2 regions of the Aquimarina sp. TRL1 genome follow, and region 2 is predicted to be linked to the other one. Evidence: riboswitches for the same ligand, from Rfam matches in the RefSeq annotation. Region 2 holds a riboswitch; the other holds the start of a gene.

Region 1 (7,678 bases), 1.0 Mb from region 2:
ATGGGAATTACGCAGGCATTAGCAACCGATTTAGGGATTACACAAAATATTCTGGAGATTCCTTATGAAGAAGTATTAGAGGTGGTTATTGATGAGGTACGCTATAGATCTGCTGGTGCTGTCATTGCTAGATTAGAAGAAAAGGTCAAAACATATGTCATTGCTTATCTGGAAGAAGGAGTTTTACCCACAGCACTTCCTAATACAATATCCGTATTAGAATATATTAAAAATGAGACAGCACAAGCTGTAGCAAAAACAACAGACGAATTAGATTTCTTAATCGATGGATTAAACGGGAAATATATTCCATCTGGTCCTTCAGGAGCTCCGACAAGAGGGAGAGTAGATCTGTTGCCGACCGGTAGAAACTTTTATTCGGTAGATGTTAGAACCATTCCGACAGAAACGGCGTACCGATTGGGAGAAAAGAGTGCTTTATTGTTAATAGAACGGTATTTACAGGAGAATGGGGACTATCCGGAAACGATAGGGATTTCTGTATGGGGGACGTCTACCATGAGAACTGGAGGAGATGATATTGCACAGGCATTTGCTTTGATGGGAGTACGTCCCATCTGGAAAAATGCAAATAGGAGAGTCAGTGATTTTGAGATCATTCCTTTGTTTATGTTAGGAAGACCGAGAGTAGATGTTACTTTGCGTATTTCCGGTTTTTTTAGAGATGCATTTCCCGATGTGATTAATTTGTTTAATAAGGTGGTAGCTAAAGTAGCCTCACTGGAAGAGCCTCTGGAGGAAAATCCTATTCGCAAAAGGGTTTTAGAAGAAAGTGCTTATTGGAAAAAACAGGGATTGTCTGAAGAAGTGGCAAATGACCGTGCTTTATACAGGGTCTTTGGTTCTAAACCGGGAGCTTATGGAGCAGGATTACAGGCTGTCATAGATGAAAAGAACTGGAAAACACAAGAAGATCTTGCAAAGGTCTATATAAACTGGAGTGGATATGCATATGGAAGTGCCAGAAAAGGAGTATCGGCACATGAAGCGTTTCGCAATCGTCTGAATGCTATGCAGATTGTTTTGCAAAATCAGGATAACAGGGAACATGATATTCTGGATAGTGATGATTATTACCAGTTTCAAGGAGGGCTGGCAAATGCCGTAAAAACTACAAAAGGAGAAGAGGCGACGATCTATTTTGGGGATCATTCCCGACCAGAAACCCCAAAGATAAAATCATTAAAAGAAGAATTGCATAAAGTATACCGATCAAGAGTTGTAAATCCGAAATGGATTTCGGGAGTACAGCGGCATGGGTATAAAGGAGCCTTTGAAATGGCAGCTACACTGGATTATTTATTTGCATATGATGCAACTACTAATCTGGTTGATGATTTTATGTATGAAGGGATAACTGCTTCTTATTTATTGGATCCTGAAAATAAAAAATTCATCAAAGAAAATAATCCATGGGCATTACGGGATATGAGTGAACGTCTGCTGGAAGCTATTCAGCGTGGGATGTGGGAACATCCATCTGATGAAATTAAAAATCAGTTAGAAGAATTGTATATAGAAGGAGAGGGGCAGGTAGAGTAAAAGAACACCGGACCCTCAGAACAAACTATATTCCCAGAACCTTTTTTATTTTATGACCTAGCGTATTTTTCTTTTCTCCGGGCTTTTCATCTTCTTCAAATAAAATTCCTTTGACATTGAGATGATGACCGATTTGTTCTTTTCCATAATCAGATTCAAAACCTATTACTTGTTTCCTGTATTTGCACAATTGGCAGTTCATATTGGCAGTTCCGGTTTTGGCTTCTTCCAGTCGCTCATCAAAAGCTTTAAGGAGGAGCTCATCCGTTCCAAAAGGATCTGTATAGATAAATTCCTGATCCGCAACCTTGTCATCCATAGCTGTTACCTGACTGTATATTCGTTCTAGTAGTACCCCCGTAAAGAAAAAGAATGGGATGACAATAGTTCTTTTAAAACCTAATTTTTCTGTAAGAAGGAGAGATTCTTTTACAGAAGGGTAGGCAGTTCCACTATAGGCAGTAGTAGCAAATCCGTACCCCAAACCTTCCCAGAGCATACTGGTTAATTTGCAGACATCACTATTCGCATCAGGGTCAGTTGTTCCACGTCCTACGACTACCAGGCAACTTTCTTTTCTGTTGAAACCAGGGATGGTAGCTTCAGTTTCTTTAATTCGTTTTGCAGCAAGGTCCAGTAAAAAAGAATTAACACCAATGTGTTTTGCCATGGCAATATGAAGATCCTCATAATATGATTGTATTGTATTTAGCTCATACGGGATATCATTCTTGGCATGAGAACCGGCAAATAAGATAACGGGGAGTGCATAGATTTTTCGGATACCATTGAGGTACATCCGCTCTACAGCTGCTTCATAAGTAGGATGGTTAAACTCTAAAAAACCATAATCCACTTCATAACTGTCCTGATAACGATCTTTTAAAATTGTAACCAAACGTTTGAAGGATGTGACAGCAGCTTCCCTTCTGCTTCCATGACCACATAGTAAAATGCCTTCTTTCAATTTCGAATTTACTTTGATATTGCCATCTCTGACAAATGATTTATAACGTAGCGCAAAAATACATTAAAACTGTATTTTATGCCACACTAGTTGTACAAAAGAAATAAGGAAGTAGTAAAATATATACCTCACTTCATAAACTGAAGTAAGGTATATAGGGTATTCTTATAGATGATTAATAGATGTTGCTCCTATGATAAGAACTACCGGCATCTCTGGTTGTTGTTCTTCAATTAGTTGCTCGATAGTTCCAAGAGTGCCTATTATGATTTGCTGATTGGATCTCGATGCATTAGAAACAGCATTTACTGGGATGGTATCATCATTACAGGCTTCCATTAATTTAGGAACTATCCGATGAAGGCTTTTAAGTCCCATGTAGATAGAAATAGTGTTTCCTGCTTTGAGCATATGGGCAATGCCATTTAATTGCTCAAAAGAATAATCAGCAGTATGAGCGGTACAAATCAGATTAGCATTTGATTTGTTTCTTTCTGTTATCGGAATATTGAAAATACTTGCTGCAGCTAAGGAAGCGGTTATTCCGGGAACCACTTCAAAAGGGATATTGTGTTCTGTCAGATAACGGGCTTCCTCGGCAGCCCGACCATATATATATGGATCACCTGATTTTAATCGAACTACCTTTTTTCCATCTTGCTGAAACTTGCAAAGTAATTTATTAATCATCAGTTGTCGTTCTATTTGATCTGTATTATCTCCGAACTTTCGACCAACATATATTTTTTTGCAATAATTGTTGATGGTCATAATGGCATCGGAAATCAGGTTGTCATGAAGAATGACATCTGCTTGTTCAATTAGATGATGTGCTTTTACTGTCAGTAACTCCGGATCTCCAGGTCCGGCTCCTACGATTGCTATGGGGTACATTATAGTAGTTTTAAAGGATCGGGGTGAAGGTATTCATAGGCGAGTACTTCCTTGCTTTTTGCATTGGATATTAGCTTGTATGCAGTGTCTTTATGATTAGAAAAAGTAGGTGGAGTTAAGCCTATTTTTTCTGCTGCCAAGGTATAATATTCTTTGCGCAGAGGATGTTTATCGGCACAGCCGTTAAATATTTCGCCCCAATTGTTAGTATTAATTACAGATTTGATAATGCCTAAACAATCATCTCGATGTATCACATTAATAGGAGCATCTCCATTGGGAACTTCTTTTTTATTAGCAAGAAACCTTCCCGGAAGACGATCATAGCCTATTAAACCAGATAATCGAATAATTGTAAGATGATGTTGAAGTTGAGTATGCAATATCTGTTCTACCGCAGCTACTGCCTTTCCGGATTCTTTTTCCGGTTGTGTATGTCGTATTTCCGTAACCCAGTCATTTGTGTTTTCGTACACAGAGGTTGAACTAATGAAAATCACCTTTTGGTTGTTGCCAATATAAGGTAAAATACTTCGAATTTGTTGTTGGTATACTTCTGTGATGTTTGGAATTCTCCTGGGTGGGAAATTGATAATAAGTAGTTCACTTTCAGATAAAAAATCTAAATAAGTTGCAGAGGAAGCTTCCCCTAAGGTCAGTAGGTAAGGAGTTATTCCACTTTGTGTTAATATGTCGATTTTATCAGGAGAAGTAGTGGACCCCTTAACAGAGATCCCTTCTTTTATAAAATCTTTAGCTAGTGGAAGTCCTAACCATCCGCAACCTAAAATACTTATTTGTTTAAGGTTCATTTTTTATTCTTATATGTTCTGGGTTCATTCCCAGATAAATAGATAGGATATGATGCCATGAAGCAATATCTTCCTCTTTTATCCAGCAGGTTACCAGATGATTACCTTTTTTATTTTTTAGCCTAATTGCTTTGGTAAAGATAGCTGTTTTTTTCAACCAGATTACTTCTGCCGAAGTAACTTTTCTTTCTACAAGGTTATCATCAGCATCTTTTGGGATACCTGCAATTGCTAATTTTATATTGATTTGATCTCCTGTTATAGAGAGATCGTATTTTTCATGATATGATATTACATGAGGAGTTTTTATATCAAAAAACATGCCATCATTGAGTTCTATTGCGATTTTTTTATCTTTTTGAAACAAATATTGAAATAATGGATATAAATGCTGGTCAGAGGCAAATGCTTTGGCAATGAGAGCATCTCCTAAATGAGGATCTGTCTTATGCGTAAATGAAGTCAGGGTAACTTTACGTTCTTTATCTGTTTTAATAGTATCCCATCCTTCTTTGTATAATAGATGTTCTTCAACTTTTTCCGGAGTATTATTCAAATGGCAGGATACGATATCGATTGCCTTTTCAGGACTAAGGTTTTTATACCAGAAATTACCAGGTTGTACAATCCATGTAGGAGCATTTTCACATCGTCCGTTGCATCGGGTTTTAATCGTGTGTATATCATCCCATGCTCCTTCATTACGCAAGTATGCTCTTGCTTCTCGTATTGCAATTTCGCTATTGGCACGCTGGCAAGATCCTCCGTCACAAAACTGAAAAGTAGTTTTTACGTTTGTTAAGTTTTTTCCCATGATGATTAAGAGTTAATAAATAGAAAATGGATAAAAATAAAAGCAGAAAAGCATACTTTTATAGATGCTCTAGTACGACTTTCAGAAGAGGATATGAAATGTATTGACCGATTGAAGTTATAGCAGAATTTCATACCACATAACATTAGTTTTTTCATATAAAAATTAGTGTTAGGTGGGAAAAAGTTATAGAAATAAAAAGATAGTATGTATACTACCATACGTCTCCTATGTCTAACCCTTTACCCGAGAGTTATTAAATAGTACCAAATTCATTTGGTATCATAATTTTGGTGGCAGGTCTCCTGACTTAGCTATGCATATAATACCTTCCCATATCATAGAATTGTATACAGTGGTTTATAGATATATACATTGATCTGAGCTTCACAGTTGCGGGAACAGTTTTGGAATCACACCAAATTCCCTTTTCATCTTAGTAGAATAAGAACCACAAAATCAGCGCAAATATAAGCGATTTTATTTTTTCCTTTTTTTTCGGCGCTTTTTGAGCTTTCTTTTATAAAACTTCCATCCCAGAACAACTCCTGTACCACTGATTATTGTTCCTCCTAGTAATAAAAAGATTAGGGTTATATCCCATAATGGGCGGTTCCATGCTAAAAAAGAAAAATCCAGACTGTGCAATCCATGGTATAACCAGCGTTCTATTTTGTTTTTAGTAGATGATTTAAATAAGAAACTGGCAGTGTCAGGATCTATATAATATGTAATATCTTGCTCGGTGTTGATTCTCAAAACAGGAAGTTTCCTCGTATTGTGCCTGCTATAATAGTAAGCATCATATTCGGTTAACAAAGAAATATCCTCAATTTTATTTTTTAGAGAAAAGAGTTGAATAATAGCAGCAAAATTCTCTTTGGTATACGAGAAATCAGTAGTATTCAAGAAAGATGTATGTGTATTGGAAGCTGTAATAAAATGAGTTAGTATGTCCCCCTGAAATTTAGAAAATACAATTTCTCTAGCGGTATTTACTTTGGAGGATTGACCAAAAAGTTGCCAAGTGATATCTTCAAAGTCTGTTAGTACGAATGGGTGTTTTTTCCATAATTGTTGCTCTGTTTTAGAAAGAGAGGTACTGGGAGTCCAATTTAAGGGAGTCATGCTCATCATTCCGCTAAATGTCCATGTACAAACAAACACTCCAAAAATAAGCCCGAAATAATAATGTAGGTTATACCATTTGTTTTTGAAACGTTGGAATCGTTTTTTAGGCTTTTTTTTGTATCGGATAATTCCGGTATACATCCCGGAAATGGTCATGATAAGTCCAAAAAAAGCTAACCAGGTTACCAATTGATACCATAAGGTATTGTGCACTCTTAGATCTCTGAAATAAATCCAATGAGGGATGGCTCCTAACCACGTCCAGAAACGTTCTTTATGAGTTGTTTTTTGTAGTAATTCACCCGTTAGAGAAGATACATACACATGCGTTTTTGAAGGATCTTCAAAGGTAATTTTATAAATAGGCAGATGTGACAGGAAATGAGTCCTTGGAATCCATTGATCCAGTTCTGTCAAGGAAGTAATTTCAGATACAGCAGTTATTTGTGTGGCAGCTGTTGCTATATCTAACGCCCTTTTAGATGAGATGTCTAGGAGGGCTCCAGTGTCCGCATATCTGGAAATTGTTTTTCCGGTTGTTGTTTTTAGGTGAAAAACCGGACGATGTAATTGTTGCTGTAATCGCAGTGAAGTGATTTCCTGTACACTGTCTTTTTGAAAAATATGAAACGGAGATAGTAGTGTTCCTGTAATTCCTTTCTCTTGTAAGGAAATCCGTTCTTTTCCTGATAGTTTAGGAAAGCTTTGATACATCATAACAAAGCCTGATAAAAACCAGCAAAGAAATAAAACACAAAAAAAAGAACCTAACCAGTGGTGTATATTGATGATCAGTTTTTTCATTACATAGGAGTTTGTTTATGAAGAGAAAGTTATGCTCTTCCTTAAAATACAAAGACCAGTATTATTGCGATATACTGGTCTTTGATGTTATTTATTCTAAAAAGAATACGATAAACTTATCTTATAGTTGCGTTCCTGCCCCACAAAGTATTGATTGGCATATATAGCATCTGTAAAATATAATTCATCTGTGATATTATTGAGATTAAAAGCGATTCGTGCATTCTTTATTTCATAAAAAAGAGTCCCGTCTAATGTAGTATATGCGGGTAATTCATAGGTGTTATCTGAATTGGTGTAATTAGCAGAAGTATGGTTCATCCCGAATCCAATTCCCAATCCTTTGAATTTTGTAGTAGGTAATTTATAACTTACCCAGGCATTGGCGAGATGTTTTGGAGCAAAAGGAAGTTGATTTCCCTCTGGGGTGGTTTGCAATTCCCTATTATAATCACTGATAGACGCATCAGCAAATGCATATCCCGCTTTAATAAATAATCCATTAATAGGATGAGCTTGAATATCGAATTCTATCCCTTTAGAGTCCGCTTCACCAATCTGTCTGTAATCTTCAACACTTGTTTTTTCTACAATATTGTTTTTTAGCATGTAAAAGGCAGAGAAAGTGGCAGCAAGTACTTTGTTTTGATATTTAATTCCGGCTTCTGTCTGATATCCGGTTTCAGGATCAAA
Region 2 (7,678 bases):
TGTAACCGGAAAAAAGATAGGCTACCTAATGTATAATTCATTTACCGGAGATTTTGACAATCAGTTAAACAATATCTTTAATGGTTTTAAATCCGAAGGAATTACAGACCTCGTTCTGGATCTGAGATATAACGGTGGAGGTTCTGTTACTTCGGCCATTGATTTATCCAGTATGATCACGGGACAATTTAACGGAAAAGTTTTTAGTACCGAAGAATGGAACAGTGATCGACAAGATCAATTCGGAGGGACCAATCTTTTTGACAATACTACCAGAAGTGGACAACCTATTAACTCTTTGCAATTAAATACCGTATACATTCTCACCACCCGAAGCTCTGCCTCTGCCAGTGAGCTTGTTATAAATGGTCTAAACCCATACATAAATGTTATTACCATAGGAAGTAGTACACGAGGAAAGTTTCAGGCTTCTATTACATTATACGATGCTCCTAACTTCTCCAGATCTGAAGCCAGCCCTTCTCATACCTATGCAATTCAGCCATTAGTATTAAAATCTATAAACGCCGCAGGCTTCACTGATTATTTTGATGGCTTTACTCCCACTATTGAGGTTAAAGAAAATTTTAGTAATTTAGGTAAACTGGGGGATGAGAATGAACCACTGCTTCAAGCGGCTATAAATCATATAACCGGGAAAAGAAAATTTCAGAAAAACATATATACTATACCAGAAATTATTGGCGATAGCAAAATGTTTTCCCCAAATTATCAAAGAATGTACAAAGATTAAAAATAAAATTCTATTTTACCCCTGATATAATGAATGTGTGAATTAAAACAAACTAATATGAAAAAGAAAACAAAATTTAACTTACTACTACTACTGTTGTCTTTTAATGCCTTATTGATTTCGTGTTCTGGAGATGATGACAACACTACTCCAAATACAGATAATGAAATTAACAATCCCCATCAAAATATTCACCGTTTTATATGGAAGGGAATGAATCAGGTATATTTATATAAAGAAAATGTAGCTGACTTAGCCAATAATCGTTTTAGTTCTGTAAATGATCAAAATAAATATTTTAGTACGTTTGCTACTCCTGAAGCTCTTTATGAAAAATTAAAATCTACGACCCCTAAAGACCGCTTTAGTTTTCTTACTGATGACTATATCAAGTTAGAGCAAAACTTTAGTGGAGTTTCTAAAAGTAACGGAATGGATTTTGGGTTAATTCGCGCCGCTGCAAATTCTAATGATGTGATTGGATATGTGAGATATATTCTACCTGGAACAGATGCCGAAAACAAAGGCATAAAAAGAGGAGATATTTTTGCTACAATTGATGGTGAAAAACTAACCGTTAATTCGAATTTTGGAGAAATTTTCGGGCGAGACTCATATACTGTAGGATTTGTATCCCACGGTGATCTAACTCCTACCAAATCAGTAGCTCTCACCCAGGTAGAATATGCAGAAAACCCAGTTTATATTGCTAAAACTATTGATTATAACGGGCAAAAAATCGGATATTTAATGTACAATGGTTTTACAGGAGATTATGATGAACAATTAAATGATGCTTTTGGTCAGTTCAAGACTGATGGTATTACGGATTTAGTCTTAGATTTCAGATATAATGGAGGTGGATCAGTACGAACAGCAATTGACCTATCTGCTATGATTACAGGTCAGTTCAAAGGAGAAGTTTTCTCTAAAGAAATATGGAATAGTGAATTAACCGCACATTTTCAATCAACGAATCCAGAAAGGTTGATCAACAGATTTCAGGATACTACCAGAAACGGTACACTTCTAAACTCTTTAAATCTAAGTAAGTTATACGTTCTGGCTACAGACAGAACTGCTTCAGCCAGTGAACTAGTAATGAACGGACTAGAACCCTATATCGATATCATTCATATCGGAGAAAATACAACCGGAAAACATCAGGCCTCCATTACACTTTATGATTCTCATAATTTTGGAAGAGAAGGTGCTAGTAAAGATCATACGTATGCAATCCAGCCATTGGTTTTAAAATCAGCTAATAAAAATGGAGTTACAGATTATGATAACGGGCTTACTCCTGATTTTGAATTTTCGGAGAGTCTAGCTAATTTAGGAATTTTAGGAGACGTTAATGAGCCTTTCTTAAAAAGTGCATTAGATCATATCACTAATGGTACTGTCCCTGCGAACTCTGCTAAACAAAACGCAATACATTTCTCTACAATTGGAGAAACTAAAATGTTTACCTCTTCTTATCAGAGAATGTACAAAGAAGATGTTGACCTTAATTTTATCAATGAATAAAATAAAACGTCATACACCATTATAGAAAAAGCCTGCAATTGCAGGCTTTTTCTATAATAACTCTTACGTCGTTAACAGGAGTATTCAGCTATATATATTAAAATTTGAGATTCATTCCTATTCGCACATTTCGTCCCAGCGTACTAAATCCATAAATCTCCTGATATTCTTCATTTAATATATTATCAACAGAAGCATAGACTGTCATTACATCCAGTAACTGATGATTTATAGCAGCATCTAAAACTCCATAAGAAGACAATGTCCTAGGTTCCGAAGCAAAAGTTGCCAGGTTAAAAAAGTTATCTTCTCTTCTTCCATTAAACTGATAACTTATATTAGAATATGTCTTAGGGCTTATTTGATATCCAACACCAACATTAAACTTTATTTCAGGAATTCTGGTTTGAGAAATTTCGTCATCCAGATCTGTATAAGTAAAATTCCCAGTCATTGTCAGCTGATCCTTCAGTATTCTGGTCAATACTTCTACTTCTACTCCTTGCGTATTAAAAGAATCTGCCACATTTTGATATTGAAACACAAAATTCCCAGTATCTACAAAATCTACAAATTCTTTCTCTTTTCTATTAAAATAAACGACACTAACACGCATATTTTTCTTTTTAGCCCATTCTAAACCTGCTTCTATTGTATTATTCTCTTCCGGTTTTAGTTCCCTGTTTCCATAAGAAGGAGAAAATAACTGAAATAAAGTAGGTGTAATATAAGCTGTACTATAAGAAGCCAGTGCCTTTATTGTATTTTCTTCTCCGATAGCATATGCATATGAAGGATTTATACTATATACCAGGTGTGTTCCATATTCACTATGAATATTTAACCTAGCTCCTGCATTAATTGTCATCCCAAAAGGAGAAGTATATACCAGATTTACATACGGATCTAAAATATCAAAATCAGCTGCTTCATCATTGATTATCTGTGTTAATTCAGAAAATTCATTAGCTCCCTGAAACGCTTCATAATCGTTATTGGCTCCGTTGATTCCCAAAACCGTATGAAGGTCATCGGCAAAAGTATATTTATTATACACATCAAAGGTAAAGGAACGACTATCAGAAATTCGATATCCGGAACCTGACGCAAAACTTCGTCTAAATAATGAGTAGTTACTTTCTGCTACTATATTTCCATTAGCATACTGATATTCCCAATGACTTCCTCCTCGTAATTGACGACTAAAAGAGTTATTCGCAGCATCTGCTCCTCCTCCTGCATCATAGGCATTCTTAAACTGATCTAGATTTCCAAAAACATGGAATTTAAACCGGTCATTCCATTGATACCCTATTTTACTTGCGACATTAAACCGAGAGTACGCATCTTTATCAAATGTACTCTCAGAAGTATCCTCCGGTAACTTCTCTGCTGCCGAAATTCCATCAGAAAATCGGTTGCTAAAACTCGCTATATACGACACCTTACCCACAATTCCATTAACAGAAGCCCGATTAATAAACTCTGCCACATCATATTCCTGATCTTCCTGAGATTGGTTTGTCCCTATACTGGAATCAAAATTAACGCTTATCGATTTTTTAGAAGCTGATTTTGTTGTAATATTAATTACTGCAGTGGCAGCTCCCGATCCATACAGAGTACTAGAAGCTCCCTTGAGAATTTCGATCTCTTTAATTGATTGTGTCGATAACAATCTCAAATCAAATTCTCCCGAAATCGTAGAAGGGTCACTAACTGTAACACCATCTATTCTTACAATCACCTGTCTGTTTCTTCCTCCCCGGATATAATATCCCAACACTCTTCCTCCTGCACTTCTGTTTCCATTAATCTCTACTCCTGCCACTCTATTTAGAACTGTTGCTACTGATTGCCCTTTACTGTTTTCCAGCTCCTTACTACTAATTTTAGTAATTACCTTACCACTGTGGATTCGCTTCAGTTTAAATTTAGAATCAGAAATAACCACCTCATCTAGTGTTGTTACTTTTTCTTCTCCGCTCTCTTGAGAGATTACAACACTAGTTCCCAGCACGCACAATGCAATGCTATAAAACGCTTTCTTTTTTAATGTATTCATACATAAATTAATAAAAAGGGAAAAAAAGTATGTAGTTTACCCATACCCAAACTTTTATCCCGAAAGTTTGACTTTACAAATGAATTCTGGCAGGTCTCCTGGCTTACATCTTATTATTTTCCTTCCCATTAAGAAAATTCCTAACAGTGGTTATGCAGTTATAATAATAAGTACCCTATAACTTAATTGTATAGATGGCTGAGTTTACAGTTGCGGGAACAGCTCAGGAATATTGATATGTTAAAAATCAAATCACCTGATTCCCTTTTAATTTTTAATACTTAGTATTGTATTAAAAAACCAAAAAAATCGCAGCAAATGTATCATGTTTTTCGCAATTAAACTCCTAAAAAAAAGTATTTTTTTACGAAATTCTCATCTATTTTTTAAAAAGACTAATAAATCTTAATAGATTTGTATAGCACTAAAACAATATTCAATGTTGTACTATATAACAGGAGGAGAACGATCAGGAAAAAGCAATTATGCCCTAAACCTTGCTCTAGAGCTCTCCGAATCACCTTACTATCTTGCTACATCCAGAGTCTGGGATCAAAATCATCAACAACGTATCGACAGGCATAAAAAAGAAAGAGATGACCGATGGACTTCTATCGAAGAAGAGAAAAAAATTGCTTCCGTTATTGTCGAAAAAAGTGTCGTAGTTATTGATTGTGTAACATTATGGCTGACGAACTTTTTCGTCGATCTGGATAATGATGTGGAAAAAGCACTGGAAGAAGCAAAAAAGGAATTCGACAGACTTATAGCTATAGATGCAACTATTATTATTATTTCTAATGAAATAGGAATGGGAGTTCATGCCAGTACGAAAGTAGGAAGGCAATTCACCGAACTCCAGGGATGGATGAACCAATACATAGCAAAAAAATCAGACAAGGCTATTTTAATGATTTCCGGTATTCCCGTAACAATAAAAAGTTTTTCTAATACATAAGAAAAATACAGAAACTCTGAAAAACGAATATTATATTTGAATTACATTAAACATAACCCCACAAATGAATTTTAATATAACGTCTATTTCTAATGATGAATTAGAAGGAAAATTAAAACACAAAATTGACAACAAAACAAAACCAAAAGGAGCTTTAGGAACATTAGAGTGTATTGCAAAGCAGATTGGATTAATCCAAAACACACTCGAACCATCGATCCAAAACCCAACCATGATTGTCTTTGCTGGAGATCACGGCATTGCTGCCAAAGGAGAAGTAAATCCATTCCCACAAGAAGTTACTTCTCAAATGGTTTTTAACTTTCTACAAGGAGGAGCTGCAATTAACACCTTCTGCAATCTGAATACTATGAATTTAAGTATTGTGGATGCAGGAGTAAACTTTGATTTTAAGGATGTGGAAGGTCTTATCGATGCTAAAATTGATTTTGGTACCAAAAATTATCAGGAACAACCTGCTATGACTCCTCAACAATTACATGCTGCCATCGAAAGAGGAAGTACCATCGTCAAAGAGCATCAATCAAATGATTGTAATACTATTGCTTTTGGAGAAATGGGTATTGGGAATACATCTGCTGCTTCTTTATTAATGGCATATTATACCGGAATTCCAATCGAAGATTGTATCGGTGCCGGAACCGGATTGCAAGAAGCCGCCATCCTAAATAAAATTAATATTCTTTCTAAAGTATATAACAGTTATAGCCCTAAATCCGCCATGGAAGCATTAGCCACATTTGGCGGTTTTGAAATTGCTATGATTACAGGTGCTATTTTAGAAGCAGCACAGTTAAAAATGACAATCATCATTGATGGTTTTATTGTTACTGCTGCACTATTAGCTGCACAGGCTATTCACTCCAAAGTAATTGATTACTGTATATTCGCCCATAACTCCGGGGAGCAAGGACATCAGAAAATGCTTCGGTTTTTAGATAAGGTCCCCCTTCTTAATCTTGGTTTACGCCTGGGAGAAGGAACCGGGGCTGCAATTGCTTTACCAATCATTCAATCTGCCGTTTCATTTTTAAACCAAATGGCTAGTTTTGAAGATGCTGCTGTCAGTGATGAAGTGGTAAAACGATAAAACAATAATAAATGACAAGAGGAGTACTTTCTGTTTTAATAGCTTGTTGTGGTTTTTATCTTATACATTATGTAAACTACGAAACGTACCAAGCTGCTACGACAGAAAGTACAGCTCCTGAGTCTCCTCCTCTTGTCACGATCTTTTATAATGTCTATAAAATCCTCACTTTTTCTATGGGTCTTCTCAGTCTGTATATGGGCATTATTTCTTATAAACAACAATACAAATACAGTTATCTAGGAATTGTAATGGGGATATTCTTATTAATAATTACTTTTGTTCCTTTCTGGAAATTTTTCTTGTAATTAAAACTTACTATTTTTATTTCCTTATAACGTATCCCTAAAAAATGATAAAAAAGGAGATTCATATTTTTCTAACTGCTATTATGTTTTTTACAAGAATCCCTTGCCCTTCCTGGGTACATCATCAAAAGGAATATCAGAAAAAAAGCATCCGATACTTCTCATTAATCGGGGGAATTATCGGAGGATTAAGTGCTGCCGTTTTCTATGCTTCTTCTTTTGTTTTTTCAAAAGAAATCTCTATCATACTAGCTATGATTACATCAATCTACAGTACAGGAGCATTTCATGAAGACGGTTTTGCCGATGTATGTGATGGCTTGGGAGGTGGATGGAATAAAAAGAAAATTCTGGAAATCATGAAAGATTCCCGAATAGGTACATATGGAAGCATCGGAATTGTCTCTATTTTAGCACTTAAGTTTTATGCCTTACACGCTATTGATATCGCATATATCCCACTGGTATTGGTTAGTGGGCATATGCTCAGCCGGTTTATTGCTACTACACTTATCTATACTCTCCCTTATGCCAGAGAAGAAGAGAGTAGTAAAGTAAAAACTACCGCTACTGATATAAGTACTTCTTCTCTATTAATCAATGGATTTATAGGAATTTTCCCATTATTTTTATTTCAAAATTTATGGCTTTTCATCAGTATATTGACTATGTACATTTCTAAAATGTACCTCGCTAAAAAATTCAAAAAATGGATTGGAGGTCAAACAGGTGATTGTGCCGGAGCTGTGCAGCAAGTAAGTGAGGTTATATATTACCTAACAATAATCAGCATATGGAAATTTATGTAATTAGACATACTACCCCTGATATAGCAAAAGGAATATGCTATGGACAGAGTGATATAGGAGTTGTTGATACTTTCGACCAGGAGAAAGAAAATATACACCGTCAACTTCCCTTATCTGAAATCACAACTGTATATTCCAGTCCA

What was found. A riboswitch is a leader RNA that binds a small molecule or an ion and turns the genes downstream of it on or off. The one in region 2 is predicted to bind cobalamin.
Region 1: linked by a shared signal. The riboswitch ahead of HN014_RS19870 (ferredoxin) and the one ahead of HN014_RS15635 (TonB-dependent siderophore receptor) in region 2 are both predicted to bind cobalamin.

What each region holds. Positions count from the first base shown of each region.
Region 1 covers NZ_CP053590.1:4,814,817-4,822,494, reverse strand. The annotation lists gene cobN (cobaltochelatase subunit CobN) at 1-1,563, shown strand, start outside; gene HN014_RS19885 (sirohydrochlorin chelatase) at 1,589-2,530, opposite strand; gene cobA (uroporphyrinogen-III C-methyltransferase) at 2,696-3,424, opposite strand; gene HN014_RS19875 (SDR family oxidoreductase) at 3,424-4,236, opposite strand; gene HN014_RS19870 (ferredoxin) at 4,226-5,050, opposite strand; cobalamin riboswitch at 5,328-5,521, opposite strand; gene HN014_RS19865 (PepSY-associated TM helix domain-containing protein) at 5,531-6,985, opposite strand; gene HN014_RS19860 (TonB-dependent receptor) at 7,082-7,678, opposite strand, start outside.
Region 2 covers NZ_CP053590.1:3,793,360-3,801,037, reverse strand. The annotation lists gene HN014_RS15645 (S41 family peptidase) at 1-754, shown strand, start outside; gene HN014_RS15640 (S41 family peptidase) at 812-2,284, shown strand; gene HN014_RS15635 (TonB-dependent siderophore receptor) at 2,382-4,349, opposite strand; cobalamin riboswitch at 4,420-4,669, opposite strand; gene HN014_RS15630 (bifunctional adenosylcobinamide kinase/adenosylcobinamide-phosphate guanylyltransferase) at 4,789-5,307, shown strand; gene cobT (nicotinate-nucleotide--dimethylbenzimidazole phosphoribosyltransferase) at 5,372-6,418, shown strand; gene HN014_RS15620 (hypothetical protein) at 6,430-6,726, shown strand; gene HN014_RS15615 (adenosylcobinamide-GDP ribazoletransferase) at 6,771-7,535, shown strand; gene cobC (alpha-ribazole phosphatase) at 7,520-7,678, shown strand, end outside.